DNA from 3 places in the Blautia sp. Marseille-P2398 genome. Region 1 is predicted to be linked to each of the others. Evidence: predicted binding sites of a transcription regulator. Region 1 holds the regulator's gene; each other region holds the start of a gene.
What was found. Region 1 encodes Rex, which represses fermentation and respiration genes when NADH is low (regulators of the CRP and FNR family bind a similar motif). Its sites were predicted from a motif close to ATTGTTAANTANTTAACAAT; they were not measured.

Region 1 (10,286 bases):
TTAAGGTTGCCACTATGTCAGCTCCCACAGCAGAAGAACTGAGATATCCATTTCTGTATCGCTATTTTAAACAGATTCCGGAAGCCGGAAAATTTACATTTCTGGATTCCGGCTGGATGGAGCAGACTTGTAAAGACTGTCTGTCGGGCGAGATTGAAGGCGAAGGTTATACACAGCGGATTGACAGCATCCGCCGTTTTGAGCGGCAGCTTACAGATAATGGTTATCTGGTGCTGAAATTCTTTATGCAGATTGACAGGGATGAACAGAAGCGGCGTGAAAAATTACTTCTGGATCATAAAGACACCAGATGGCGTGTGTCAGACTTTGATAAATGGCAGAATGAACATTACAAAAAATGTGCAAAAATATTTTCTCAGTATCTGTCTGACACGAATGCTTCCTCTGCACCATGGTACATCATAGATGCCAGTGACAGAAAATGGGCGGAACTTCAGGTGCTGGAGACTATGGTAAGCAATATTGAAGTTGCCATGCAGAATCAGGCACATTCCGTTCCGATTTTGCAGAATGTATTTCCTCTGGAGCAGATTCCCCGTCTGTCGGATATTGATCTGAGAGATAAAACAATGGATGACGAGGAGTACAGGGGAGAACTGAAACAGCTCCAGAATAAACTGGGGGAACTCCATAATAAACTGTACAGGAGACGTATTCCTGTGATCATCACGTATGAAGGCTGGGATGCGGCAGGCAAAGGAGGTAACATCAAACGTATTACAGAAGCCCTGGATCCCCGGGGCTATGAAGTACATCCAATTGCAAGTCCGGAACCACATGAGAAGGCCAGACATTATTTATGGCGTTTCTGGACAAGACTTCCGAAAAATGGGCATATCGCTATTTTTGACAGAACCTGGTATGGCAGAGTTATGGTAGAACGTCTGGAGGGATTTTGCGGTGAAAATGACTGGAAACGTGCCTACAACGAAATGAATGAGTTTGAGAAAGAACTTAAAGACTGGGGTGCAGTCATTATTAAATTCTGGGTACAGATCGATAAGGATACACAGCTGGAGCGTTTTCAGGAGAGACAGAATAATCCGGAGAAACAATGGAAGATCACAGATGAGGACTGGAGAAACAGAGAGAAATGGGATGCCTATGAAGTGGCTGTCAATGAGATGCTTCAGAAGACAAACACTTCCTTTGCGCCATGGCATGTACTGGAATCTGTTGACAAGAAATATGCCCGTATCAAAGCACTCAGAATTGTGATCTCTGAAATAGAAAAAGCATTAAAAGAAAATTAAATTTTGCGGGAAATGTGTAAATGAATGATAAGATAACAGTCTGCCTGGGTAAGGGCGGGCAAAGAGAAATGGCAGAATCTTTTGCCAGAAAGAACAATGTTCCGATTATGGACAAACCGGGAGAACATCTGACAGTAATGTTTGACTCCCGGGGCGTATCACTTACCGGTTATGGCCTGACATATCAGGGAGATTTTGAAGGAATGCTGCACAGAGTCACAAACGGAAGACTTTCCCATGAAATGCTGGTACGTGCGGTCAAAACTGAGGGAGAACATCTGAAAGCAATTGATGCCACTGCAGGTATGGGGGAGGATGGTTTCCTTCTTGCAGCATATGGCTATGAGGTGACATTATATGAACAGAATCCGGTGATCGCCGCACTTTTGAAGGATGCGCTCCGGCGTGCCAGAAAGCATCCCGTATTAAAAGACATTGCTTCCAGAATGAAACTGGTAGAGGGTGACAGTGTGTCATGTATGGAGAAACTTATGGATCCGGTAGATGTGATCTATCTTGATCCCATGTTCCCGAAGAGACAGAAATCCGGTCTGATAAATAAAAAACTTCAGCTGATCCAGAAACTTGAACCTCCATGTTCTGAGGAAAAAGATCTTTTTGATGCAGCTATCAAAGCCGGACCTTCCAGAATTATCGTAAAACGTCCTCTTAAGAGCGTCTGTCTTGATGGAAGAGAGCCTTCTTATATATTAAAAGGAAAAGCAATACGATATGACTGCTATGTGATGTAGAAGGTTTATCAGTACATTGCAGCAGCCCTTTATTTTTGAGGGCTGCTACAATGTATTTTTTCCCATTCCCGGATAAATTCCATTTGTTCCTGATCGGAGATTTCCTGGGAGGCAGCGTCATTTCCGGCAGCTACACAGCAGAGCAGGACGAAGGTCTGAAAGAGTAAAAATACCAGTATCAATAATAATGCAGTCATAATTTGTCTCCTTAATATTATGCAGATGGTTACAGTTATTTTATGAAATTGCTATAAGGATATTTTTCGGGATTTCTGTAACAGATTCTGTATATGTCTGTTGTTTTGCATATCAGAAGTATCTGCATATCATGGAAGCTTTATACATTTTATTTACAGAAAAACGGAGATATGACAGGAGAAACTGTCGGACACAAAAATATAATCTTCCGAATAATTTAAAGTAAGACGCAAATGTTCATTGTCTTTGCAGCGACCTGATGAACAGTTGCGGTAAGATTTCATTATCCAGATGATTCGGAGGATTTTTTATGAAGAATTCAGATGATTCCGGATATACAGGAAAGCACGTGGGTGTGTGTGTTCTGGATACCGGGATTTTTCCTCATATAGATTTTACAGGGAGAATACTTGCGTTTCAAGATTTCATCGGACATTGTATCAGACCTTATGATGATAATTCTCATGGAACCCATGTATGTGGGATCATTGGCGGTGACGGAAGGGCTTCGGAAGGACGGATCAGAGGAATTGCCCCCGGGTGTAGCCTGATAGTTCTGAAGGTGCTCGACAGAACGGGAAATGGCAGGAAAGAAGATGTTTTACAGGCTTTTCGCTGGATCCTGGAGAATAAGAGATATTATGGGATACGTGTAGTGAATATCTCGGTGGGAACAACCTGCAGGAGAGCAGAAGATCACAGAGTTCTGATTGCGGGTGTGGAACAACTTTGGGATGCAGGTCTGGTGGTAGTGGCTGCGGCAGGAAATCAGGGACCGAAGGCAGGAAGTGTGACAGCACCGGGAAGCAGCCGGAAGATTATCACAGTAGGCTCCAGCGATCTGCTTACAGGACGGACTGCCATATCCGGCAGGGGACCTACATTTGAGTGTGTTTGTAAACCGGATCTGGTTGCACCCGGGAATCATGTTCTTGCCTGTGCACCGGGGGCAGATAACGGATATGGAGTGAAGAGTGGTACTTCTATGTCTACACCTCTGGTTGCAGGGGCAGCCGCATTGATGCTTGAGAAGAATCCGGAGCTGACTAATGTTCAGATTAAGATGAAATTGAAAGAAAGTGCCAGGGATATGGGATTGCCAAAGAATCAGCAGGGATGGGGAGAACTGGATCTGGAACGCTTTATGGAACTGTGATCAGTAATCTTTTATTTCACAAAATTATTGCTTTAGTGTATAAAAGCATTGACGAACGGTCTGTTTTCGGCTATCATGATAGTTAACTGGATGAGAGCCAAAGAGGAGGATTAACATGAAAAAAATTCAGATGCAGACACCACTTGTGGAGATGGATGGAGATGAGATGACCAGAATTCTCTGGAAAATAATCAAAGATGAACTTCTTCTTCCGTATATTGATTTGAACACTGAGTATTATGACCTTGGTCTGGAATACAGAAATGAAACGGATGATCAGGTAACTGTTGATGCAGCAGAGGCTACAAAGAAGTACGGCGTTGCAGTGAAATGTGCAACTATCACTCCTAATAAGGCAAGAATGGAAGAGTATACCTTAAAGAAAATGTACAAGAGTCCTAACGGAACGATTCGTGCAATTCTCGACGGAACTGTTTTTCGTGCCCCAATCGTAGTGAAGGGTATTGAACCATGTGTTAAGAACTGGAAGAAACCGATCACCATCGCACGTCATGCCTATGGTGATGTGTATAAGAACACAGAGATGTATATTGACGGCCCCGGAGATGCTTATCTGGTATTTGAAGGTGCAGACGGACAGCAGAGAAAAGAGCTGATCCATCATTATGAGGGACCGGGTGTGCTTCAGGGTATGCACAATCTGGATGATTCTATCACAAGTTTTGCAAGATGCTGTTTTAATTATGCACTGGATACAAAACAGAATCTGTGGCTTGGTGGCAAGGATACGATCTCCAAGATTTATGACGGACGTTTTAAGGAAATCTTTGCAACTATTTATGAAGATGAGTTTAAGGAGAAATTCGAGGCAGCAGGCATTGAATATTTCTACAGCCTGATCGATGATATCGTAGCTCGTGTCATGAAGGCTGAAGGCGGATTTATCTGGGCCTGCAAGAACTATGATGGAGATGTTATGAGCGATATGGTTTCTTCAGCATTTGGTTCTCTGGCTATGATGACATCTGTACTGGTATCTCCACAGGGATATTACGAATATGAAGCTGCTCATGGAACTGTACAGAGACATTATTATCGCTATCTGAAAGGTGAGGAGACATCTACTAACTCTGTAGCAACTATTTTTGCATGGACCGGAGCTCTGAGAAAAAGAGGTGAGCTGGACGGCAATAAAGAATTGATGGAATTTGCTGATAAACTGGAGAAGGCGACTCTGGAGACGATTGAAAGCGGTAAGATGACAAAAGACCTTGCGCTGATCACTTCTCTTGAGGATGTGACAGTACTGAACAGCAAAGATTTCATCCTTGCCATCAGAGAGAGACTGGATGAAATTTTATAATGTCAGAAATTATCCGGTAATGTTTCTATAACATTATAAAGTTCTCCGGGCAGGATCACACTGCAGCGGAGAAACCTGTAAAAAGTTATAAACTGCGAAAATGGGAAGAACCTGCATTATGCAAGTTCTTCCCATTTTTCATATAATCCTTCTAATTCTTCGGTAATGGCGGCTTTCTCTTTGCTGAGTTTCGCACATTCTGCCACATTTGTGCAGACATCCGGGAGAATCATGGTTTCGTCGATCTCTTTATCTCTGGTCTCAAGTTCTTCAATGCGGGCTTCTACTTTTTTTAGTTCATTCTCTCGTTTTCGCTGGCGGGCCTGTTCTTCTTTCTGCTGCTGCCAGGAAAGCTTGTTATCAGAAGCCTGCTTTGCTTCTGTCACAGCCTGAGCGGCAGCCGGAGCATATTTTTCCGTCAGCTCTTCTTTTTTCTCCAGATAATAGTCGTAATCTCCGATATAATTTACAATTGCCTGATTGGTCAGATCCAGGATCCGGGTAGCTGTCTGGTTGATGAAGTAACGGTCGTGGGAAACATAGAATACTGTTCCTGTGTAACTGTTCAATGCCTCTTCAAGAATCTCTTTTGAAGCGATATCCAGATGGTTGGTGGGCTCATCGAGGATCAGAAAGTTTGCTTCGGACAGCATCAGCTTGGCGAGGGAAACACGACCTCTTTCTCCGCCGGACAGAGCGGAGATCAGTTTGAATACATCATCCCCTGTGAAAAGGAATGCTGCCAGCATATTTCGAATTTCTGTTTCCGTAAGTGTGGGATAAGCATCTGAGATTTCCTCAAAAATAGTTTTCTCCATATGAAGAACATGGTGTTCCTGGTCATAGTAGCCAATCTGTACCTTGGAACCAAGAGTAAATCTGCCGCTGTCTGCATCGATCAGCCCATTGATGATCTTTAACATGGTGGTTTTGCCTGTGCCGTTATTGCCAATCAGGGCTACACGTTCTCCACGTTTGATCTCAAAGGAGATGTCACTGAAAAGTGTCTGTCCGGGAAAAGATTTGGAAAGACTTTCCACAGTAAGGACATCATTTCCGCTGACAAATCTTGGTTCCAGGGAAATGCGCATCTGATTCTGAATCTCCTGTGGTTTATCAATGCGCTGGACTTTATCCAGCATTTTCTCGCGGCTTTCCGCACGTTTGATGGATTTCTCGCGGTTAAAGGATTTCAGCTTGGCAATGACTGCTTCTTGATGTTTGATATCCCGCTGCTGGTTCAGGTAGGCTTTGTACTGGGCGTCACGCAGCTGGGCTTTTTTCAGGGCATAGGCAGAATAGTTGCCACTGTACATACGCATATTTCCTGCTTCGATTTCCACAACTTTTGTTACGACTTTGTCAAGAAAGTAACGGTCGTGGGATACGATAAATACAGCACCCGGGTAATTCAGAAGATAGGTTTCCAGCCAGGAAATACTCTCCATATCCAGATGGTTGGTAGGCTCATCCAGAAGAAGAATGTCAGGGCTGGCAAGAAGCAGTTTACCCAGAGCTACGCGGGTTTTCTGGCCGCCTGAAAGAGTTTCTATCTGGCGTTCGAAATCTTCTTCTGTGAAACCAAGACCTTTTAATACACCCATGATCTCACTTTTGTAAGCGTAACCATTTTCCAGTTCAAACTGGTGACTCAGTCTTGTGTAAGTATTCATCAGGCTGTCCAGAGCATCTCCGGTGGTGGTTTTCATTTCCTGTTCCAGAGAGCGCAGACGGTTCTCCATATCAATAATGTGCTGTTTGGTGGAAATCAGTTCTTCGTAAATGGTATGATGGCCATGAATGTCCTGATACTGGGCAAGGTAGCCGATATTTTTATCTTTGGCAAGTACCACGTTTCCTGAATCCGGGGAGAGCTCATGCATAATGATTCGCAGCAGAGTCGTCTTGCCTGCACCGTTATTGCCGATGAGAGCTGCCTTTTCGCGGTCTTCTATATGGAAACTGGCATCCTTGAGAATGATTTTTTCGCCAAAGGATTTACAGATATTCTGACATGATAAAATCATAGGAATTCCTCCGTTTGTAATTTGTCCGCGTACTATTATAATCGAAAATGCCTGTTTTTGAAAGCATTTTAAGAGATTTTGTCCAGGGAAAAGAAAGCACCGGATGGATGCATGGAAGAAAATATGATATTCCGGGGAATTTTTCAGAATGAAATTGATAAAAAAATACAGAAATATTTGGTCAAAAAGTACAAATTTAATTTGACAATAAAATAACATCTGGGTATAATTGACATAGATAAGCTAAGGAGGGAAAATTTGTGGAAGCTAAGGAAATTTCGAAAGCGGTAATCAAGCGTCTGCCGCGGTACTACCGCTACCTCGGTGAATTGATGGAGGAGAATGTAGAGCGTATATCTTCAAATGATCTTAGCAAGAAGATGCATGTGACGGCTTCCCAGATTCGTCAGGACTTAAATAATTTCGGTGGTTTTGGTCAGCAGGGTTACGGCTATAATGTACGCTATTTGTATACAGAAATCGGTAAGATCCTTGGGCTGGATACTGTACATCCGATGATTATTCTGGGTGCCGGTAATCTGGGACAGGCATTGGCCAATTATGTGGATTTTGAAAAGCGCGGATTTAAGCTGGTTGGTATTTTTGACGTCAATCCTGTACTTGAGGGGATTGCAGTTCGTGGAATTGAGATTCAGATGTTGAGCGATCTTCCTTTGTTTCTGAAGGAGAATGAGGTTGAGATCGCGATCCTGACTCTTCCTAAAAACAAAGCCAAAGAGATGGCAAAGATTTTGATTGATAATGGAATTAAGGCAATCTGGAATTTTGCACATATTGATCTGGATGCCCCGGAGGATGTAATGGTAGAGAACGTACATCTTTCAGAGAGTCTTATGACTTTGTCCTATAACCTGAGTGAGTACAGAAAGGAACATGAAGGTATGTAAGGGATAACTGTGAAACACAAGGCTGTGGTCATCTGATCACAGCTTTTCTCTTGTATGTAAATGTGTTATTGTAAACAGGAGGTGAACAGATGAGAGAGATTGTAACTGCTGTTGAGATGAAAGAACTGGATCATAATACGATTCAGAAAGCCGGGATATCGTCTCCGGTACTTATGGAGAGGGCGGCATTAAAGACGGTTGAGGAGATTGTACAGAGATTAAAGAATAAAGAAAAAGAGAAAATCCTTGTGGTCTGCGGAACCGGCAACAATGGCGGAGACGGATTGGCGATTGCCAGACTGCTTCAGTTGAGAGGAGTCAGAACCTGGTATTATATTGCGGGTAAGGAAGAGAAAATGACTGCTGAAACTGCCGGACAGCTTAAAACAGCAGAATATTATCAGGTGCCCCGGGTGCATAACCTGGATCTGGATGAATATACTACTATAGTAGATGCCATCTTTGGGGTTGGACTGAGCAGACCTGTAGAGGGAAAATATGCAGAGCTTATCAGTACAATGAACCGGGCATCTGCGTATAAAGTAGCTGTGGATATTCCATCCGGGATTGACTCAGATACCGGATTTGAGAAGGGGATTGCATTCCGGGCAGATCTTACGGTTACCTTTGCTTTTCGCAAAAGAGGGCTGTGTTTTTATCCCGGACGCATGTATGGCGGTGAGATCGTTGTTACGGATATCGGAATCTATTCCATACCCGGAAAGAAAATCTGTATGCATCATCTGGAACGTGAAGATTTGAAAATGCTTCCGGAGAGAGTTCCCTATGGAAATAAAGGAACCTTCGGTAAGGTTCTTCTTATAGCTGGCAGCGAAGGAATGTGCGGAGCTGCATATCTGAGTGCAGCAGCTGCTCTGAAAAGCTCTGCGGGAATGGTGAGAATTCAGACCGTGGAGGCCAACAGGATTCCGTTGCAGACACTGTTGCCGGAAGCCATGATCACCTGTGATTTTGATGAGAAAAAAAACCAGGCAATGCTTGACTGGTGTGATGTGCTTGTGATAGGACCGGGTCTTGGAACCGGAGCGCAGAGCAGGGAAAGAGCTCAGTGGTTCCTGGCGAAGGCAGCTGAGTGTAAAAAAACAGTAATTCTGGATGCAGATGGCCTGAATCTTCTGTCAGTCCATGACAACTGGAAGTGTTTTATCGGGGAACATGTGATCCTGACACCTCATATTGGTGAGATGAGTCGTCTGTGCGGAAAAGAAATCGGTAAGATCCAGGATTGTCTGGCACAGACTGCAGCTGATTATGCAAAGGAGTCTGGAGCGGTTTGCGTTCTGAAGGATGCCTGTACTGTGGTGGCAGATGCTTTTGGAGATATGTATTTGAACATTTCGGGTAATGCAGGAATGGCTACAGCGGGAAGTGGAGATGTGTTAAGCGGTGTGCTTGCTGGTATACAGTGTATGTATCTGGCAGCAGAAAAGAAATTTTCTCCTGTTATGCTGGCTGCACTTGGTGTATATGTGCATGGGCTGGCAGGTGATCTGGCTGCTGAAACAGTAGGGCAGCGAGGGATGACCGCAGGAGATATCATCTGTTTTCTGCCGGAAATACTAAGATAGAATATTCATTTTGAGGCAGTAAATCTGTGAAACAATTTGCAGATATTAACATGAAAAAATAACAGAGGAAAATTATTATGAAGAAATATAGCAGAGTAAAAGCAGTCATTTCACTGGATGCAGTAGAACATAATTTCCGGGAAATGAGAAAAAATATTGCAGAAGAGACAAAGATGATCGCAGTCATAAAGGCTGACGCTTATGGACATGGCGCGGTGCCGGTTGCACATCTCATTGAGGATTATGATTATATCTGGGGATTTGCGGCTGCAACTGCGGAAGAAGCGATTCATCTGCGAGAAGCCGGGATTACAAAACCAATCCTGATCCTTGGAATTGTTTTTGATGAATATTTTCCGGAACTTGTCCGTTATGAGATCCGTCCTGCAGTGTGCGAATATGAGGAGGCAAGGAAACTTTCAGACGAAGCGGTTCTGCAGAAAAAAACTGTACATATTCATATTGCTCTGGACACAGGAATGACCAGGATCGGTTTTGCGGATGCACAGGAAAATGTAGAGGAAATTAAAAAAATTTCAGAACTTCCAAATCTTGAGATTGAGGGTATGTTTACTCATTTTGCAAGAGCAGATGAGTATGACAGAAGTCCGGCTATGGTACAATTGGAGCGGTATCTGGATTTTTCAAGGCGCGTAGAAGAGGCAGGAGTAGAAATTCCTCTACATCATTGTTCTAACAGTGCGGGCATCATACGTATGCCGGAAGCAAATCTGAATATTGTCCGCGCCGGAATCACAATTTATGGAATTTATCCTTCTTCTGAGGTGGAGAGAGATATTGTAAAGCTTGAGCCGGTTATGGAACTTAAGAGTCATGTGACTTATGTGAAGGACGTTCCTGCCGGAGCAGCGATCAGCTACGGCGGTACTTATGTGGCTGACAGGAAGCTTCGTGTGGCAACTGTTCCGGTGGGCTATGCAGACGGCTATTCCAGGCAGCTTTCCAATAAAGGCTGGGTTCTGATACATGGACAAAAGGCTCCGATCCTTGGCAGAGTCTGTATGGACCAGTTTATGGTAGATGTGACTGAGATTGGT
Region 2 (10,286 bases), 97 kb from region 1:
TTTCCCTGTACTGTATCTGCGATATTTCTGTTTGGAGCAAGTGACCAGTTGAATTCTCCTCTGTGAAGATAGCGGGAATCAACTGCCTTGTCAGGATCATCTTTATAAGAATAGTCGTTTACCTGACCAATCTCATCTCCGCTGTAGATTACAGGGATACCTGACTGGGAAAGCATAAATGCATGAAGTGTGATGTCATAGCGCACACTTCTGTCAACACCAGCTGCATTTCCTTCAAAACCATATTTCTCAATGCCGCACAGAGATGCGGTAGTACCGCAAAGTCTTGCATCACCCAGACGCGGGTCATCATTGTAAAGTTCACCGCGGCCAAATGTATCCGGATATTTGCCTGTAAAGAAATCATTCAGGAATTTCTTATGAGAAACCTCATCGATTGAGAAATTCTTCAGGAAATCATAATCCAGTCCCCAGCCAATATCATCGTGGCAACGCAGATAATTCTGGAAGATGTACTCTTTTGGAAGAGATCCCAGAATATCCAGCTGTCTGCGGAGCAGAGATACATCTTTGGTTGCAACTGTGTGCCAGGTGCTTGCCATAGTAGTAACGTTATACAGGATATGGCATTCCGGCTTTTCAAGTGTACCGAAATATGGAACGACTTTTTCAGGAGCCATGACAACCTCTCCGAGAAGAAGGACTCCCGGGCACACGATCTCGCAGATCATACGCATCATACGTACGATTGTGTGAACCTGTGGCAGGTTGCGGCAGTTTGTTCCAAGCTGCTTCCAGATATAAGGAACTGCATCGAGACGTACGATGTCAACACCCTGGTTTGCCAGATATAACATATTGTAGACCATTTCGTTAAACACAACAGGATTTCTGTAGTTTAAATCCCACTGGTATGGATAGAAAGTAGTCATGACATGCTTGTGAAGGTCATCCAGCCATGTAAAGTTGCCCGGTGCGGTAGTTGGGAATACCTGTGGACAAGTCTTCTCATAGAGAGCAGGAACATCGTAGGTATCAAAGAAGAAATAACGGTCCTGGTATTCTTTTTCGCCTGCGCGAGCCCGTTTTGCCCACTCATGCTCTTCGGAAGTATGGTTCATAACGAAATCAAGGCAGATGTTGATGCCGCGTTCATGGCATTTGGAGGTAAGCTCTGAAAAGTCCTCCATAGTACCAAGCTCAGGCTGCACTGTGCGGAAGTCAGCTACTGCGTAACCACCGTCACTTTTTCCTTTCGGAGATGCGAGCAGAGGCATCAGATGAAGATAATTGACATTGCATTCTTCCACATAATCCAGATGTTCCTCCAGACCTTTTAAAGTATGTGCAAAATTGTTTACATACATCATCATGCCTACAAGGTCATTGCGTTTATACCAGTCCGGATCAGCCTCACGCTTTTTATCAGATGCCTTTAATGCTGAATTTCTGCTGTTATAGAAAGCTTCCATATTAGAAGTAAGATCATGCAGATAGGTCATGACATCATCATGATCCTGATATAATTCGCAATATAACCATTTCAGCTCATCATAATGTTTCTGAAAACGTTCATTATATAAAGTAAGATCAACAGGAACGTCCAGTTTAACAGGTTCCACTTTGGAAGTCTCGACCTTAACAGGTTCTACTTTAGAAGTCTCGACCTTAACAGGTTCCACTTTGGAAGTCTCGACCTTAACAGGTTCCACTTTAGAAGTCTCGACCTTAACAGGTTCTACTTTAGAAGTCTCGACCTTAACAGGTTCTACTTTGGAAGTCTCGACCTTAACAGGTTCTACTTTAGAAGTTTCAACTCTGACAGGCTCAGTTTTGGAAGTAGTCACTTGTAAAATTTCTGATTCCTGCTTTCTGACTGTTGATGAAGAACGTTTCTTCTGGAGTCTTTTTTTAGCCATAATATTCCTCCCTGGTTTATGAAAAATACAGTAACCGGGCAGTGTCGGGACATATAAAACATAAATATGGAGACACCGGACAGTTACGAATATATACAGAAAGCTGCAATTTCCATATCTGCTGTCAGTTTTTTATCATGATCAGCTATGATGCAGACCAGAGAAACAGTATTTGGAGCAGTTTGGAAATTGGGCTTCTGAAATCATATGTAATATTATATTATAGGAACTGCCATATAGGCAAGTACTGACACGTTTTACAGAGAAATAAATTCCGGTTTACGGTCTTTGAAGATTGTATAGTAACGAAAACCACAGGCTTCCAGTACACTGGCAGCTTTATCAAATGCACAGGCGATTTTATCCGGAGTATGCGCATCTGCTCCGATGGTGATGATCTCTCCGCCAAGTTCTCTATAGCGCCTTATTACGGCAGTACATGGATTGGGTTCTCCAAGACCATAATGATATCCGCCTGTATTAAGTTCGATGCCTTTTCCCATGGAAATCAGTTTCTTCAGAATCTCATCCAGAATATCTTTATACCGTCCGTAAGAATATTCCCGGTTCTTGTTAGGACCATAACGGACAACATAATCAATATGTCCGTAAACATCAAATCCGTCATATGCGGAAATGTTTTCAAGAATGGATTCAAAATATTCCATATAACATAAAAATTCCTTACGTCCTTCAAAAAATTCCGGGTAATAAGGATCATACCCATGGACAAGATGGGATGAACCGATAACGAAATCAAAAGGTGTCTGAGAGAGAAGTGAGTCAAAATATTCTCCCAGATGCATCTGCAGTCCCAGTTCAATTCCGAAACGTACCTGAATTTTATCCTTATATATATCTGAAAGTTCAGCCAGCTTTTCTTTGTAAGCCGGAATATTCAGAGAAAAATCCAGATTGTCCGGAGTAACAGGGTAATCCGGATCCAGATGTTCCGTAAAAGTAATTCCCTGTAGTCCCGTTTCAACAGCGCGATGGATCATAACTTCCATAGGCGTATCCGAGTCAGCAGAAAAAGAAGAGTGCATATGACAATCCCACAATATTTGTCTGTCCATAATTTCAGTCCTTTCTTCTGTAAAAACAGTACTGTTATATTTGCGTGTGATATATTATAAATGAATACTGTGTCCTCTTAAATGGATATATCTGCACCTGAAATATCACAATTACAGGCCCGGATCAGTGTATTCATAAAGCACTGTATACACAGTATAACATATAATTTACATTTTTTACTTAATTTTTATCTGTTTTTTGGAAAATGGTCTTGAATTTTTGTTTAGAATTATGTACAATACATTACAGGTTGATGATTCTTTAACAAACAAAGGATTACCATAATTAACCACTTAATTCATAGGAGGAATTTTATCATGGCAGTAAAAGTTGCAATTAATGGTTTTGGACGTATTGGACGTCTTGCATTCCGTCAGATGTTTGGAGCAGAAGGATTTGAAATCGTAGCAATCAACGATTTAACATCTCCTAAAATGCTTGCTCACTTATTAAAATATGATTCAACACAGGGAAAATATGCTCTTGCAGATACAGTAACAGCAGGAGAAGATTCCATCACAGTTGACGGAAAAGAAATCAAAATTTACGCAAAAGCTAACGCTGCTGAACTTCCATGGGGAGAAATCGGTGTAGACGTAGTTCTTGAGTGTACAGGATTCTATACATCCAAAGACAAAGCTCAGGCTCATATCGATGCAGGTGCTAAACACGTTATCATTTCCGCTCCGGCTGGAAACGATCTTAAGACAATCGTTTACAATGTAAACCATGAAACTCTTACAAAAGAAGATCACATCATCTCCGCAGCTTCCTGTACAACAAACTGCTTAGCTCCAATGGCTAAAGCATTAAATGATCTTGCTGCAATCAAATCCGGTATCATGTGCACAATCCACGCTTACACAGGCGATCAGATGACACTTGACGGACCACAGAGAAAAGGTGATTTAAGAAGATCTCGTGCAGCTGCAGTTAACATCGTTCCTAACAGCACAGGTGCTGCTAAAGCTATCGGTCTTGTTATTCCGGAACTGAACGGTAAACTTATCGGATCTGCTCAGCGTGTTCCTACCCCAACAGGTTCTACAACAATCTTAACAGCAGTTGTTGAAGGAAACGTAACAAAAGAACAGATCAACGCAGCTATGAAAGCAGCTTCTAATGAATCCTTCGGATACAACGAAGATGAAATCGTATCCAGCGATATCGTTGGTATGAGATTTGGTTCTCTGTTTGATGCTACTCAGACAATGGTTCTTCCACTTGAGAATGGCACAACAGAAGTACAGGTAGTTTCCTGGTATGACAACGAGAACTCCTACACAAGCCAGATGGTTCGTACAATCAAACACTTTGGTAAATTACTGAACGCTTAATTTTCAGTAAGTGTAAAGGAATAGACTCCAACGAAGGGTCCGGTCTGATTTGGACCGGACCCTTTTCGCGTGGTCTGGAATGACAGCAGGAAATCAATAAGTTACTGTTTACAGATATGCAGTAACTGTTAAAGAATATTATTAAGGAGGCACCACAAATGCTGAATAAAAAATCTGTTGATGATATCAATGTAAAAGGCAAAAAAGTTCTTGTAAGATGTGACTTCAATGTTCCTCTTCAGGATGGAAAGATCACAGATGAGAACCGTCTGGTTGCAGCTCTTCCTACAATCAAGAAGCTGATCGCTGATGGCGGAAAGGTTATTCTCTGCTCCCACCTTGGAAAACCGAAGGGAGAGCCGAAACCGGAATTATCTCTTGCACCGGTTGCAAAACGTCTTTCCGAATTATTAGGACAGGAAGTTAAGTTTGCAGCAGATCCTGAAGTAGTAGGACCTAACGCAAAAGCAGCAGTAGCTGAGATGAAAGACGGAGATGTTATCTTACTTGAGAACACACGTTATCGCGCAGAAGAAACAAAGAACGGAGACGAATTCAGCAAAGAACTTGCTTCTCTTTGTGATGTATTTGTTAATGATGCATTTGGTACAGCTCACAGAGCACACTGCTCTAATGTTGGTGTGACCAAATATGTTGATACAGCAGTTGTTGGTTACTTAATGCAGAAGGAAATCGATTTCCTTGGAAATGCAGTGAACAATCCTGAGAGACCGTTTGTTGCCATCCTTGGCGGAGCTAAGGTTTCCAGTAAGATTTCTGTAATCAATAACCTTCTTGATAAAGTAGATACTCTTATCATTGGTGGTGGTATGTCTTACACATTCTCAAAAGCTATGGGTGGACATATCGGAACATCTCTTTGTGAGGATGATTATCTTCAGTATGCATTGGACATGATGAAGAAAGCAGAAGACAAAGGTGTGAAACTTCTTCTTCCGTTAGATAACAGAATCGGTGATAACTTCTCTAATGACTGTAATATCCAGGTTGTTAAACGTGGTGAGATTCCGGACGGATGGGAAGGAATGGATATCGGACCGGAAACAGAGAAGCTTTTCGGTGACGCAGTAAAAGATGCTAAGACAGTTGTATGGAACGGACCGATGGGCTGCTTCGAAATGCCAAACTTCGCTCATGGTACAGAAGCTGTTGCAAAAGCACTTGCTGAAACAGATGCCACAACTATTATCGGTGGTGGTGATTCTGCAGCTGCAGTTAACATCCTTGGTTATGGCGACAAGATGACACACATCTCCACAGGTGGCGGTGCATCTCTTGAATTCCTGGAAGGAAAAGAACTCCCGGGTGTTGCAGCAGCAAACGATAAATAAGAATATAATAACATCCCACAGGGATACTAAGGAGATAAATCATCATGGCAAGAAAGAAAATTATCGCTGGTAACTGGAAAATGAACATGACACCAAGCGAAGCCGTTAAATTAGTAGAAACATTAAAACCATTAGTAGTTAACGATGAAGTAGACGTAGTATTCTGCGTACCTGCAATCGATATCATCCCGGTTGTAGAAGCTGCTAAGGGAACAAACATCCAGGTTGGTGCTGAGAACATGTACTTTGAAGAGAAAGGTGCATACACAGGAGAAATCTCCCCTGCAATGCTCGTAGATGCCGGAGTTAAATATGTTGTTCTCGGGCATTCCGAAAGAAGAGAATACTTCGGAGAAACAAACGAAGATGTTAACAAGAAAGTTCTCAAAGCTTTCGAACATGGAATTACACCTATCATGTGCTGTGGCGAAACTCTTACTCAGAGAGAACAGGGCGTGACAATGGATTTCATCCGTCAGCAGGTTAAAGTTGGATTCCAGGGTGTTACAGCAGATCAGGCTAAGACAGCAGTTATCGCTTACGAGCCAATCTGGGCAATCGGAACAGGTAAAACAGCTACAACTGAGCAGGCTCAGGAAGTATGCGCAGGTATTCGTGCATGCATCGCTGAAATCTATGATGAAGCAACAGCAGAAGCAATCCGTATCCAGTATGGCGGATCTGTAAATCCTGCAACAGCACCTGACTTATTCGTTCAGAACGATATCGATGGCGGCCTTGTAGGTGGCGCTTCTCTGAAAGCTGATTTCGGAAAGATCGTAAACTACAAATAAGAATAAAAAACTGATTATAAGCAGATAATCTTTGTGTCCAAACGAGAAATAATATAATGCCCCTGAATACAGGAAAATTGGTAATTTTACTGATTGGATCGTATTCAGGGGATTGTTATAGTTGAAGCAGGTAAGTTACCTGCTCTAATTGCTGTTGCGAATATTTGTTTGGCTATGTCAGACACATAGTATCTTATGAAATTAATATGTATAAAGAAAAAGACAGCTTCATTACTGAAACTGTCTTTTTTATCTGGTGTAAAAATCTGCTGTAAGCTGTTTCTTTTGTACTTTGGGTAAATCTCTTTTGCACGAAAGGAATGCCTCGATACTTTTGTATTTTGACTATTTATCAGGTGTATTTAGTTCATGTATTTTATCTTTTGTATTTTGGAGTATTTCTGAGTTTTTATCCTTGGTGATATAAATTTTTTTCTCTTTGGCAATTCGATGATTTTCTCTTTTGTATGTACAAACTATATCATATTTTTCTACATTCGTCTACAAGTTTCAACAGAAATCAGTCAAAAACATTTCGACAGAATCCCTGCTTTTTCGACATTCGGAGAGGAAATTGACAGATAAATAAAGATTGTCTGATTGCGGGAATCCATTTTCGCTGATATAATGTAAAAAATGTGTAATTATAGAAAGCAGGTTAATATTTTATGGAAGAAAAAGTAACAAAATGTAGTGTATCAAAGAAATGCGGAAGCTGCCAGTATCAGGGTGTTCCTTATAAAGAACAGCTTGCCGCCAAGCAGAAAAGGATGAAGAAGCTTCTTGGAAAGTTTGCAAATGTAAAACCAATCATTGGAATGGATGATCCCTTCTATTATAGAAATAAAGTTCATGCAGTATTTGACAGGGATAAAAAAGGTAATATTATCTGTGGAACCTACGAAGCGAAAACACATAAGGTTGTTCCGATAGAAGAGTGCATGATCGAGGATAAGATCAGTCAGGAAATCATCCGTACAATTCGGGATATGCTGAAATCTTTTAGAATCAAAACATATGATGAGGACACAGGATATGGACTTTTGCGCCATGTGCTGGTGAGAAGAGGGTTTTCCACAGATGAGATCATGGTGGTTCTTGTGATTGGTTCCCCGATCTTTCCTTCAAAAAATAATTTTGTGAAAGCTCTGAGAAAGAAATACCCACAGATTACAACAGTTGTGCTCAACGTCAATGATAAGAAGACCAGTATGGTACTGGGTGAGCGTGATATCGTCATTTATGGAAAAGGATATATCCGGGATACGCTCTGCGGATGTACATTCCGCATTTCTCCGCAGTCTTTTTATCAGGTAAATCCTGTACAGACAGAAATTCTGTATAAGACAGCAATTGAATATGCGGGGCTTGGACGAAAAGAAACAGTGATAGATGCATACTGCGGAATAGGAACAATCGGACTTGTAGCCGCAAAGCGGGCAAAGAATGTCATTGGTGTGGAATTAAATCCGGATGCAGTCCGTGATGCCAGAATCAATGCAAGGGAAAATAAGATTACAAATGCACGTTTCTATCAGGGAGATGCAGGAGAATTTATGGAAAATATGGCAGAAAACGGAGAACATGCAGATGTTGTGTTTATGGATCCGCCACGTACAGGCAGTGATAAAAAGTTTATGTCCTCTGTTGTCAAACTGAATCCATCAAGAATCGTATATATCTCCTGTGGACCGGAAACACTGGCAAGAGATCTGGAGTATTTGACAAAACATGGCTATGATGTGAGAAAAATACAGCCGGTAGATATGTTCAGTTTTACAGACCATTGTGAAAATATTTGTCTTTTGACGAAAAAATTTGAGAAACAGACGAAAAATCAAAACGAATACAAATACTAAAAGAATATAAATACCAAAAGAAAAGGAAGGTTTCATGGAAATAAGAAAAGCATCAGTGCAGGATCTTGGGCAGATCATGCAAGTTTATGATAAAGCCCGCAAATTTATGAGAGAAAATGGCAATGCAGAACAGTGGGGTGAAGATTACCCCTCAGCAGAACTGATAGAGCATGATATTGATAAAATGTATCTGTGCATGTCAGAAGGGCGGATTGCCTGTGTTTTCTATTATGCGGCGGAAGAAGATGAAGATTATAAAGAAATTAATGGAAAATGGCTGAATGAAGAACCCTATGGAGTAGTTCACAGGGTAGCGTCCACAGGAATAGTAAGAGGAGCCGCATCATTCTGTCTGGACTGGGCCTATGCTCAGACACAGAATCTCCGTATGGATACATACAGCGATAACATCCCCATGCAGAAACTTCTGGAAAAATGCGGATTTCACTACTGTGGTTCATTTGAACGTCTGGGAATGGATAAATGGATGGCATACCAGAAAATATAATAAACAAGTCCCTATCTGTTTCAACTGTAAGAGACAGATGGGGACTTTAAGGTTATTGATTGCTGTAGTTAGAGGTATCCATCAGAAGAAATCCGGTCTTTTACAGATTCTCAACAATCTGGCGTGCTACATATACACCGCTTGCAGAAGCATGGGACAGGGAATGGGTTACACCGCTTCCGTCTCCAATGATATACAGGCCTTTGTATCTGCTTTCCAGATTTTCATCAATATCAACTTCCATATTATAGAACTTAACCTCCACACCATAGAGGAGGGTATCGTCATTAGCTGTCCCGGGAGCGATTTTATCCAGAGCATAAATCATTTCAATGATTCCGTCAAGGATACGTTTCGGGAGAACAAGACTCAGATCACCGGGAGTAGCTGCGAGAGTAGGTCGTACCATACCTTCTTCGATACGTGCAACCGTACTCCTTCTTCCGCGCACCAGATCGCCGAAACGCTGTACGATCACACCGCCGCCCAGCATATTGGAAAGACGGGCAATGCTTTCGCCATATCCATTACTGTCTTTAAATGGCTCAGAGAAATGTTTGGCTACCAACAGTGCGAAGTTTGTATTTTCTGTCTGTTTGGACGGATCTTCATAGCTGTGGCCATTTGCTGTGACAATGCCGTTTGTATTTTCGTTTACAACGATGCCATAAGGATTCATACAGAAAGTCCTCACATTATCTTCGAATTTTTCTGTTCTGTAGACAATCTTACTCTCATACAGTTCGTCTGTCAGGTGTGAGAAGATAACAGCAGGAAGTTCTACACGTACACCCAGGTCTACCCGGTTTGATTTGGTTGGGATATCAAGTTCTTTACAGATCTGTTCCATCCATTTGCTTCCGCTTCTGCCTACGGATACAATGCATTTGTTGCAGTCAGTGGTATCATTCTTTGTGATGATACGGTATCTGTCTTCAAGTACTTCCAGACGTTCTACAGGAGTGTTGAAATGAAAATCAACATGCTCTTTTAATTTTGCATATAAGTTCTCAAGAACCACATAGTTAATGTCTGTTCCCAGATGACGTACGGAAGCATCCAGAAGCTTTAATTTGTTCTGCATACAAAGTTTTTTGAATTTGGTTCCGGCTGTAGAATACATTTTTGTGTCCTGTCCGCCGTAGGCAACATTGATCTCATCTACGTAACGCATCAGGTCAAGAGCGTCTTTCTTTCCAATATGTTCATAAAGTGTTCCGCCGAAATCATTTGTGATATTGTATTTGCCGTCAGAGAAAGCACCGGCACCGCCAAAGCCGCTCATAATGGCACAGGTTTTACATTTGATACAGGTTTTTACTTTGTCACCATCAATTGGGCAATGTCTTTTACTGAGAGGATTTCCAGCCTCAAAAACAGCAATCTTTAAATCGTTATTTTGTTTCATCAGTTCATAGGCAGAGAAAATACCGCCAGGTCCTGCGCCGATGATCACTACATCATATTTCATATATACTA
Region 3 (10,286 bases), on a different contig from region 1:
CAGAGAATATACAGCACAGCTTCTCGGTTTCGACGGCCCGACCAGAAACAGCATGGACTCTGTATCAGACAGAGACTATGTGATTGAACTGCTGTCCGCATTCTCCACAATTATGATGCACATGAGCCGTTTCTGCGAAGAAATCATTATGTGGAACTCCAATGAATACCGCTTCGTAGAGATAGACGATGCCTACAGCACAGGCAGCAGTATCATGCCTCAGAAAAAGAACCCGGATATCGCAGAACTTGTAAGAGGAAAAACAGGTCGTGTATACGGAGCATTAACATCTATCCTTACAACCATGAAGGGAATCCCTCTTGCATACAACAAAGATATGCAGGAAGACAAAGAACTTACATTTGATGCCATTGACACTGTAAAAGGATGTCTTGCCCTCTTCACAGGCATGATCTCTACTATGCAGTTCAACAAACAGAATATGGAAGCAAGTGCAAAGAATGGCTTTACAAATGCTACAGACGCAGCCGATTATCTGGTAAATCATGGAGTACCTTTCCGCGATGCACACGGCATTGTAGGCCGTCTGGTGCTTACCTGTATTGATAAAGGGATTTCTCTGGATGAACTTCCTCTTGAAGAATATAAAGCCATCAGCCCGGTATTCGAAAACGATATTTACGAAGCGATCAGTATGAAAACCTGTGTGGAAAAACGTATGACCATCGGTGCACCGGGACCTGACGTGATGGAGAAAGTGATCGCTGAGAACAAAAAATATCTGGAAGAAAATTAAAAAAATGCTTGCAATTTATTTTGGTTTGTTATAGTATGTACAAGAAAGACAGATGTACGCAATATAAGGACACCTGGATAAAAATGTCCGCGCAAGGGTAGAGACGCGGGCAGAAGATAAAGAGGAGAAAGATATTATGAGTGAAAAGCTTAGAGTCGGTATTTTAGGTGCTACAGGTATGGTAGGTCAGAGATTTATCTCTCTGCTTGAGAATCATCCATGGTTTGAAGTTGTAACTGTAGCTGCAAGTCCGAGAAGTGCAGGAAAGACATACGAAGAGGCAGTTGGCGGAAGATGGAAAATGGATACTCCAATGCCGGAGGGTGTCAAGAATCTTGTTGTTATGAACGTAAACGAAGTAGAGAAGGTTGCTGCAACAGTTGATTTCGTATTCTCTGCTGTAGATATGTCAAAAGAAGAGATCAAGAAGATCGAGGAAGAATATGCTAAGACAGAGACACCGGTTGTTTCCAACAACAGTGCTCACAGATGGACACCGGATGTACCGATGGTAGTGCCGGAAATCAATCCGGAACACTTCGATGTAATCGAATCCCAGAAGAAACGTCTTGGAACAACACGCGGATTTATCGCTGTTAAACCAAACTGCTCTATCCAGAGTTATGCTCCTGTATTAACTGCATGGAAAGAGTTCGAGCCATATGAAGTAGTTGCTACTACATATCAGGCAATCTCCGGAGCAGGTAAGACATTTAAGGACTGGCCGGAAATGGTTGGAAACATCATCCCATACATCGGCGGCGAGGAAGAGAAGAGCGAGAAAGAGCCATTAAGAATCTGGGGTAAAGTAGAAGACGGTGTAATCAAACCTGCTACAGAACCGGTTATCACATGCCAGTGTATCCGTGTACCGGTACTGAACGGACATACAGCAGCTGTATTTGTTAAATTCCGTAAGAACCCTACTAAAGAGCAGCTTATCAAAGCATTAGTAGAGTTCAAGGGACTTCCACAGGAATTAGAACTTCCAAGTGCTCCGAAGCAGTTTATCCAGTATCTGGAAGAGGACAACCGTCCGCAGGTTACAGAGGATGTAAACTTCGAACATGGCATGGGCGTATCTGTAGGACGTCTTCGTGAAGACACCGTATATGACTGGAAATTCGTAGGACTTTCCCACAATACAGTCAGAGGTGCAGCAGGCGGAGCAGTTCTCTGTGCTGAAACCTTAAAAGCAAAAGGATATATCCAGGCGAAATAATTTATAGAAAATAATAAAAGAGGTGCCGGTAACGGTGCCTCTTTTTATGAGGACACGACGGATTATGAAAGAAAAAGTTCTGACAACAGTGGTGACTTTTGAAACTACCACTCAGGCAATTGCCATGGAAAGGGAATGTAAGAAAAACAAATTTACAGGCAGACTGATTCCTGTGCCAAGAGAAATATCAGCTTCCTGCGGCCTTGCGTGGAAATGCGGGGAACAGAACGAAGAAGAAACAGCTTCCTATATGAAGGAACAGGATCTGGAATATGAAAAGATTTATAGGATTCTTGCATAAAATGGAAAGATTTATAGGAATACCTGATATATGGTAAACGGTTCACATTTTGACGGATATGTGAAAACATGATACAATGATAGCACTGAATCTCTTGTTATAGAAGATATGTAACTATTCGGCAGTCTGTCGGCTGTGAAAGTACGTTACTGTTCACTCCGTTTACAGTAACGAAAGTATTGAACAGTTACGAGGAGATTCTGAATATGGAGATCAATTGGGGTGAACTGACTTATGGGAAAAGAAATGAAAAAGAGTGAAGTGCGTCTTACACAGCTTGCCAGTGCAGCCGGATGCGGTGCTAAGATTGGCCCGAAGGTTCTGGCACAGGTAGTAGGCAAACTTCCGAAATTTACAGATCCGATGCTTCTGGTAGGTCCGGAGACATCAGACGATGCAGCAGTATACAAGATTAACGATGAACTGGCAATGATCCATACAGTAGACTTTTTTCCGCCGGTAGTGGATGATCCGTATATGTACGGGCAGATCGCGGCAGCCAATGCACTGAGTGATGTCTATGCAATGGGCGGTGTTCCGAAACTGGCATTAAATGTGGTAGCATTTCCAAACTGCCTTGGTCCGGAAGTACTGGAGCAGATTCTGCGCGGCGGTGCAGATAAGGTCATGGAAGCCGGAGCAGTCCTTGCAGGCGGGCATACTATCAATGATAAAGAACCGAAATACGGACTCTGTGTAACTGGTTATGTGCATCCGGACAAAATGTGGAAAAATTACGGCGCAGAAGAAGGAGACATCCTTATTCTTACCAAACCGCTGGGCTGTGGAATCCTTAACACTGCCATTAAGGCAGAAATGGCGTCTCAGGAAGAAATTGAGAGAGTCCAGAAGATCATGGCGAAGCTGAACAAATATGCAGCAGAGATTGCATCTAAATACACGATCCACAGCTGTACCGACGTAACAGGATTCAGTCTTGCAGGCCACAGTCTGGAAATGGCAAAAGGCAGCCAGAAAACCCTGGTGATCCAGTCTGAGAAACTTCCGATCATTGAGGGTGTTGAAGAATATGCACAGATGGGGCTGATTCCTGAAGGTGCATACAGAAATCGTGACTTCGCAGGCGATGAAGTACGAAGCGAGATTAAGGAACTCTGGATGGAGGATCTGGTATTCGATCCGCAGACATCCGGCGGACTTCTGCTTGCAGTACCGGCAGAAGAAGCCGATGTTCTTGCAGAAGAACTTGCAGGTATGGATATCTTCGGCGGTGTTATCGGATATGTAACAGAATTGCAGGATAAAGCAGTTGTATTTGAATAAAAAAATCAGCTTTACTTTCAGACATGCTCTGCACGCCTGCGGAGATCTTTCTTGTCTTTTGCGCTCTGCCGAACTGTCTTGAATGCATTAGTTTATGGAATTGCTATAAAAATCTTCGAATATAATGGAACATAATTACAAATCTGATGAATATTCTTGAATTGTTTGACGATTTCGGTTGTGAAACAGATATTCAGGTGATATAATGTTCTCAATAAAATACATTGCGGAGGTGTAGTTATGAATTACGAAGATGTACAGAAAGTGTCAAACGCGGCGAAAGCCAAGAGTAACCTGGTGAATACCAACTTTTTCAAGTACTTTATACGTGCGGTCATGGCGGGATTTTTTATTGATGTGGCCATGATCTACAGTAATGTAGTTGGAAACGTATTCTCCAAGACCATGCCTGAATGGGGAAAATTTATGGGGGCATTAGTATTCTCCATTGCAGTACTCCTGATCAGCTTTGTAGGCGGCGAGCTTTTTACAGGAAATAATATGGTAATGGCGTTCGGAGCCTATGATAAACAGGTAAGTTGGAAAGAGGCCGGTAAGGTATGGGGAGTAAGCTACCTTGGAAACTTTGTCGGATGTGCAATTTTAGCATTGCTGTTTGTATGGGCCGGAGCATCCGGAACAGCAGATTATTTTGCAGGATTTATCGGAAACAAGCTGAGTATTCCGCTCGGACAGATGTTCTTCAGAGCAGTGCTCTGTAACTTCTTCGTCTGTCTTGGTGTGCTCTGTGGCATGAAATTAAAGAGTGATGCAGGAAGATTCCTGATGATCGTTATGTGTATCTCAGGATTCGTTGTAAGTGGATTTGAGCACTGCATCGCAAATATGGGAATCTTTGTTACAGCATACTGCCTGGTACCTGGATTATCCCTTGGAGCCATGTTAAAGAGCATGGTAGTAGTAACTTTAGGAAATATGGTGGGCGGTGCCCTGTTGCTGGCATGGCCGCTCAGAAAGATGAGTGCAGATAAATAATATGTCAAAAGCTTTATACATAGCCGAAAAGCCCAGTGTGGCACAGGAATTCGCAAAAGCTTTGAAGATCAACGGACAAAGACGGGATGGCTATCTGGAATCTCAGGACAGTGTGGTGACCTGGTGTGTGGGACACCTGGTCACCATGAGCTACCCGGAAAAATATGATATCAAATATAAAAGGTGGAGTTTAGATACCCTGCCTTTTTTGCCGCGCGAATTTAAATATGAAGTGATCCCCGGAGTGCAGAAGCAGTTTGAGATTGTCAAAGGACTGCTTAACCGTGAGGATGTGGACACCATCTATGTGTGCACTGACTCCGGACGGGAGGGAGAATACATCTACCGTCTGGTGGCACAGATGGCAGGTGTTCGTGGAAAAAAAGAAAAGAGAGTCTGGATCGACTCTCAGACAGAAGAAGAAATTATGAGAGGAATCAGAGAGGCAAAAGATCTGTCAGCATATGACAATCTTTCTGCTTCAGCCTATCTTCGGGCGAAAGAGGACTATCTCATGGGAATTAATTTTTCCCGTGTACTGACACTGCGTTATGGAAACAGTGTGTCAAATTATTTAAATACGAAATATCAGGCCATTTCCGTAGGACGGGTTATGACCTGTGTACTTGGAATGGTAGTGCGAAGAGAGCGCGAGATTCGTGTATTTGTGAAAACTCCGTTTTACCGCGTACTCAGCAGCATTGCCCTTGAGGGAGAAAACTTTGAGGGAGAGTGGAGAGCTGTGGAAGGCAGCAGATATTTCCAGACTCCTTATCTGTATAAAGAAAACGGATTTAAAGAGAAAGCCTATGCTGAAAAATTGATACAGGAGCTGTCTGCGAGTCAGCCGCTGCAATGTACAGTAGAGAAAATCGAGCGGAAAAAAGAGAACAGGAATCCGCCGCTTTTATTTAACCTGGCGGAGCTTCAGAATGTGTGCTCCAAGCTGTTCAAGATCAGCCCGGATGAGACATTAAAAATCGTACAGGAACTGTATGAAAAGAAACTGGTCACTTATCCCAGAACAGATGCCCGTGTATTGTCTACTGCGGCTGCGAAGGAAATTTATAAGAATATTTCCGGTCTGCGTAATTATGAACATACAGCGGAAATCGCACAGCACATTATTGAACAGGGAAATTACAAAAATCTGGCAAAGACCAGATATGTTAATGATAAGCAGATCACAGACCATTATGCAATCGTACCCACAGGCCAGGGCTTAAACGCATTGAGAAGTGTTTCTCTTACTGCGCAGCGTGTATATGAGACCATTGTCAGAAGGTTTGTATGTATTTTTTATCCTCCTGCAGTATATCAGAAGATCAGTCTTGTGACAAAGATGCAGGGTGAGAGTTTCTTCTCCTCGTTTAAAGTACTGTTGGAAGAAGGATACTTAAAAGTTGCTACAAATTCTTTTGCGAAGCGAAAAGCAGCAGATGCCATGAGTGGTGGAAACAGAGCCGGCGCAGCCGGTAATGAGGGAAGTGAAGAGGAAGATTCGGATACAGGAAAAAACGGCGGGAACAAAGCTGATGATTCGGCTGAGGATATGGCATGTGATACCAGACTTCTTGCCGCATTGCAGAACCTGAAAAAAGGTGATATACTCTCTGTGGACAGCCTGAGTATCAAAGAGGGCGAGACATCGCCGCCAAAGCGTTATAATTCCGGTTCTATGATTCTTGCAATGGAGAATGCAGGTCAGTTGATCGAGGACGAAGAGCTTCGTGCCCAGATTAAAAGCTGCGGAATCGGAACCAGTGCCACCAGAGCGGAAATTCTTAAGAAACTGTGCAATATTAAATATCTGGCACTCAATAAGAAAACCCAGGTGATCACTCCAACACTTCTTGGAGAGATGATCTTTGATGTGGTAAACTGTTCCATCAGACAGCTTCTGAACCCGGAACTGACTGCAAGCTGGGAAAAAGGACTCAATTATGTGGCAGAGGGCAGTATTACAGAACAGGAATATATGGACAAGTTGGAGCATTTTGTGCGCCTTCGCACCAGACAAGTGGAGGACAGCAATATCCAGCCATATCTGAGACAGTTCTTTGATGCTGCAGCAGTGAATTATAAGGATTCATCTGAAAAAAACAGTGCGAAAACAACGGGCAGATCAACGTCCGCAACGGGACGATCACGTACCTGCAGAAAGCCGTCTGCTTCAAAGTAGTATGCATTTGTGACAGATAAAAGAAAACATGTCATCATAGCGAGAGAAAAGAGGAAAATATTATGTTAAAAGATTTTACAATTGCAAACCTTCTGGATCTGAACGAAACAATCGCAAAGGATTTATTTGAAGGAAAAACATATCCATGGGAAGTATTACCGGAGATCGGAGATTTCATTCTGAAACTGGGACAGACCTTAAGTGAAGAAGAATACGACCACCCGTCAGAAGATGTATGGATCGCCAAGAGTGCCAAAGTGGCACCTACAGCCTGCATCAACGGTCCGGTCATCATAGGTAAAGAAGCAGAAGTACGCCACTGTGCATTTATACGCGGAAAAGCAATTATAGGTGAGGGTGCAGTAGTAGGTAATTCTACGGAATTAAAGAATGCGGTACTTTTCAACAAGGTACAGGTTCCGCACTACAATTATGTAGGCGATGCAGTTCTCGGCTACAAATCCCATATGGGTGCAGGTTCCATCTGTTCCAATGTAAAATCTGACAAGAAACTGGTAGTTGTAAAAGACGGTGACGAGAAGATTGAAACAGGTCTGAAGAAATTCGGCGCAATGCTTGGAGATAACGTAGAAGTGGGCTGCGGTTCTGTATTAAATCCCGGAACTGTGATCGGACGCTGCTGCAATATTTATCCACTTTCCTCAGTAAGAGGCTGCGTACCTGCAAATCACATTTATAAGTCAAAAACAGAAGTTGCAGAAAAGAAATGATTTAACCGAATCAAGTAGCGAAGGGGATTGCGAATATCCGTTTGACAAGGTATTTTTAGAAGATAATTCAAAGGATAGAAGAGGCAGGTTGTATGAAGGATATTATTTCAGTCATACAGCCTGCCCTTTTATATTTTTATGTCTGTCTGATATAGAAGATATTTGTTGTACCTGATATTACATATGAAATAAAAGTTTTCTCAGGATTACCAGAATGATAATGTGCACCGGATAAAACCAGTAAAAAACATATTTCAGAAATTTTCCTTTTACAAATCCACGTTCACCATTGTACATATTAATGGAAAGAAAAGCAAAGCAGGCTTTCCATTCATAGTAAAGCCAGCAGCTTCCGATGATCGCCTGGGCGGTTTTATCGTTGCGGAACCAGTACATGATCAGCAGGAATACAAATCCCCGCCATCCGTAATCTGCCTTCAGAAACACAGAGACAGTCAGCAGTGCCAGCACGCAGACAAGCTGCATTTTCTGATTATCCCAGAAGTATTCCAGGGCACAGAATGCCAGGTATCCCAGAAACAGGGTGAAAAATACATTCTGTTTTTCATATCTCCAGGTGTTGGTAAACATGAAGTTCCATGGAATCTCAGAGATACATGCAAATAGAAACAGATTCAGGCCATATTTCTTACGGTTATGTGTATGCAGAAATCCTTCCACTAACAGAAAACAGAAAATTGGAAAAGCGGCCCTGCCGATATCCCGGAAAATCCGATACCAGCTGTAATCCACGCCGCCGAAACTGAAAAGGGTTGCAGTTGTGGCAGGATAATTATACAGGATCATTAAGCCGGTATGGTCGATCAGCATCAGGATGATAGCGATTAATTTTAAAGTGCTCCCGCTCAGAACCTGAAATTTTGCAGGGAGAAAGGAAGCAGGTAACTTTGTTGTCATAATAGAAATCCCTTCATTAATAGAAATTAGAACTATTTTACCACAAAAAAATCAAAGATGGTTAAAAATTTTACAATTTATGACTGGACGAATCAGCACTTTTGTGAGAAAATAACACTAGGTTGTTAGGCATACTCCTCTGAAGTCATTCAGCAGACATCAGAGTTTTACCCTGTGCAGTTCATTCAGCAGTTCTGTACAGCGGCGAGTATAACAACATGAAGTTAATCTATACTTGAAAGGAGTTTTACAATGATTTATTCACGCGAAGTAGAAGAAATGTGCCCAGTTGCACAGGGCGTTCATCATGGCGCCGCTCCAATCCCAGAAGAAGCTAAATGGGTACAGGCAAAAGAAGTCAAAGATATTTCCGGTCTTACACACGGTGTTGGCTGGTGTGCACCACAGCAGGGTGCCTGCAAGCTTACATTAAATGTTAAAGAGGGTATCATCCAGGAAGCACTGGTTGAGACTATCGGATGTTCAGGTATGACTCACTCTGCAGCTATGGCTTCCGAGATTCTTCCGGGACTTACAGTTATGGAGGCACTGAACACTGACTTAGTTTGTGATGCGATTAATACAGCTATGAGAGAACTCTTCCTTCAGATCGTTTATGGACGTACACAGTCTGCATTCTCAGAAGAAGGACTTCCAGTAGGTGCTGGACTTGAAGACCTTGGTAAAGGACTTCGTTCTCAGGTTGGTACAATGTATGGAACTCTGAAAAAAGGACCTCGTTACCTTGAAATGGCAGAAGGTTATGTAACAGGTATTGCTCTTGATGCAGATGATGAGATCATCGGATATCAGTTCGTAAGCCTTGGAAAAATGACTGATTTCATCAAAAAAGGCGATGACCCGAATACTGCATGGGAAAAAGCAAAAGGTCAGTACGGCCGTGTTGCAGACGCTGTTAAAATTATCGACCCAAGAAAAGAATAATTTAGGAGGTAACAGGAAATGGCTTTATTTGAATCATATGAGAGACGAATTGACAAGATCAATTCTGTTTTAAACAGCTATGGCATTGCTTCTATTGAAGAAGCTGAGAAAATCACAAAAGACGCAGGTCTTAATGTATACGATCAGATCAAAGGCATTCAGCCGATCTGTTTCGAGAACGCTTGCTGGGCATATACAGTAGGTGCTGCAATCGCAATCAAAAAAGGATGTAAGAAAGCAGCAGACGCAGCAGCAGCTATCGGAGAAGGTCTTCAGGCATTCTGTATTCCTGGATCCGTTGCTGATACACGTAAAGTAGGTCTTGGACATGGTAACCTTGGCAAGATGCTTCTTGAAGAAGAAACAGAGTGCTTCTGCTTCCTGGCTGGACATGAGTCCTTCGCAGCAGCTGAAGGTGCTATCGGTATCGCTGAGAAAGCTAACAAAGTTCGTCAGAAACCATTACGTGTTATCCTGAACGGTCTTGGAAAAGATGCTGCTCAGATCATTTCCCGTATCAACGGCTTTACATATGTAGAGACAGAATACGATCCATACAAGAACGAAGTTAAAGAAGTATTCAGAAAAGCATACTCTGAAGGACTTCGTGCAAAAGTTAACTGCTACGGCGCTAACAGCGTTCCGGAAGGTGTTGCTATCATGTGGAAAGAAGACGTTGACGTTTCTATCACAGGTAACTCCACAAACCCGACACGTTTCCAGCATCCGGTTGCAGGTACATACAAGAAAGAACGTCTTGAAGCAGGTAAGAAATACTTCTCAGTTGCTTCCGGTGGTGGTACAGGACGTACACTTCACCCGGACAACATGGCAGCAGGTCCAGCTTCCTACGGTATGACAGATACATTAGGACGTATGCACTCTGATGCACAGTTCGCTGGTTCTTCTTCTGTACCGGCTCACGTAGAGATGATGGGTCTCATCGGCGC

Region 2: gap (type I glyceraldehyde-3-phosphate dehydrogenase) is a predicted target of Rex. The motif match lies at 3,207-3,226, and genes of this name have one in related genera.
Region 3: ACESZG_RS09925 (iron-sulfur cluster assembly scaffold protein) is a predicted target of Rex. The motif match lies at 8,449-8,468, and genes of this name have one in related genera.

Annotation. Positions count from the first base shown of each region.
Region 1 covers NZ_CAXSTD010000001.1:351,381-361,666, reverse strand. The annotation lists gene pap (polyphosphate:AMP phosphotransferase) at 1-1,274, shown strand, start outside; gene ACESZG_RS01710 (class I SAM-dependent methyltransferase) at 1,295-2,026, shown strand; gene ACESZG_RS01705 (S8 family peptidase) at 2,535-3,380, shown strand; gene ACESZG_RS01700 (NADP-dependent isocitrate dehydrogenase) at 3,496-4,704, shown strand; gene ACESZG_RS01695 (ABC-F family ATP-binding cassette domain-containing protein) at 4,821-6,731, opposite strand; gene ACESZG_RS01690 (redox-sensing transcriptional repressor Rex) at 6,992-7,639, shown strand; gene ACESZG_RS01685 (bifunctional ADP-dependent NAD(P)H-hydrate dehydratase/NAD(P)H-hydrate epimerase) at 7,729-9,228, shown strand; gene alr (alanine racemase) at 9,306-10,286, shown strand, end outside.
Region 2 covers NZ_CAXSTD010000001.1:448,726-459,011, reverse strand. The annotation lists gene ACESZG_RS02155 (amylosucrase) at 1-1,880, opposite strand, end outside; gene ACESZG_RS02150 (histidinol-phosphatase HisJ family protein) at 2,138-2,956, opposite strand; gene gap (type I glyceraldehyde-3-phosphate dehydrogenase) at 3,275-4,294, shown strand; gene pgk (phosphoglycerate kinase) at 4,453-5,646, shown strand; gene tpiA (triose-phosphate isomerase) at 5,691-6,440, shown strand; gene rlmD (23S rRNA (uracil(1939)-C(5))-methyltransferase RlmD) at 7,109-8,299, shown strand; gene ACESZG_RS02125 (GNAT family N-acetyltransferase) at 8,334-8,807, shown strand; gene ACESZG_RS02120 (NAD(P)/FAD-dependent oxidoreductase) at 8,908-10,278, opposite strand.
Region 3 covers NZ_CAXSTD010000007.1:144,656-154,941, forward strand. The annotation lists gene argH (argininosuccinate lyase) at 1-757, shown strand, start outside; gene asd (aspartate-semialdehyde dehydrogenase) at 894-1,979, shown strand; gene ACESZG_RS09895 (DUF3343 domain-containing protein) at 2,044-2,280, shown strand; gene selD (selenide, water dikinase SelD) at 2,527-3,564, shown strand; gene ACESZG_RS09905 (formate/nitrite transporter family protein) at 3,805-4,560, shown strand; gene ACESZG_RS09910 (DNA topoisomerase) at 4,562-6,742, shown strand; gene ACESZG_RS09915 (UDP-N-acetylglucosamine pyrophosphorylase) at 6,805-7,473, shown strand; gene ACESZG_RS09920 (TraX family protein) at 7,651-8,391, opposite strand; gene ACESZG_RS09925 (iron-sulfur cluster assembly scaffold protein) at 8,644-9,336, shown strand; gene ACESZG_RS09930 (GGGtGRT protein) at 9,355-10,286, shown strand, end outside.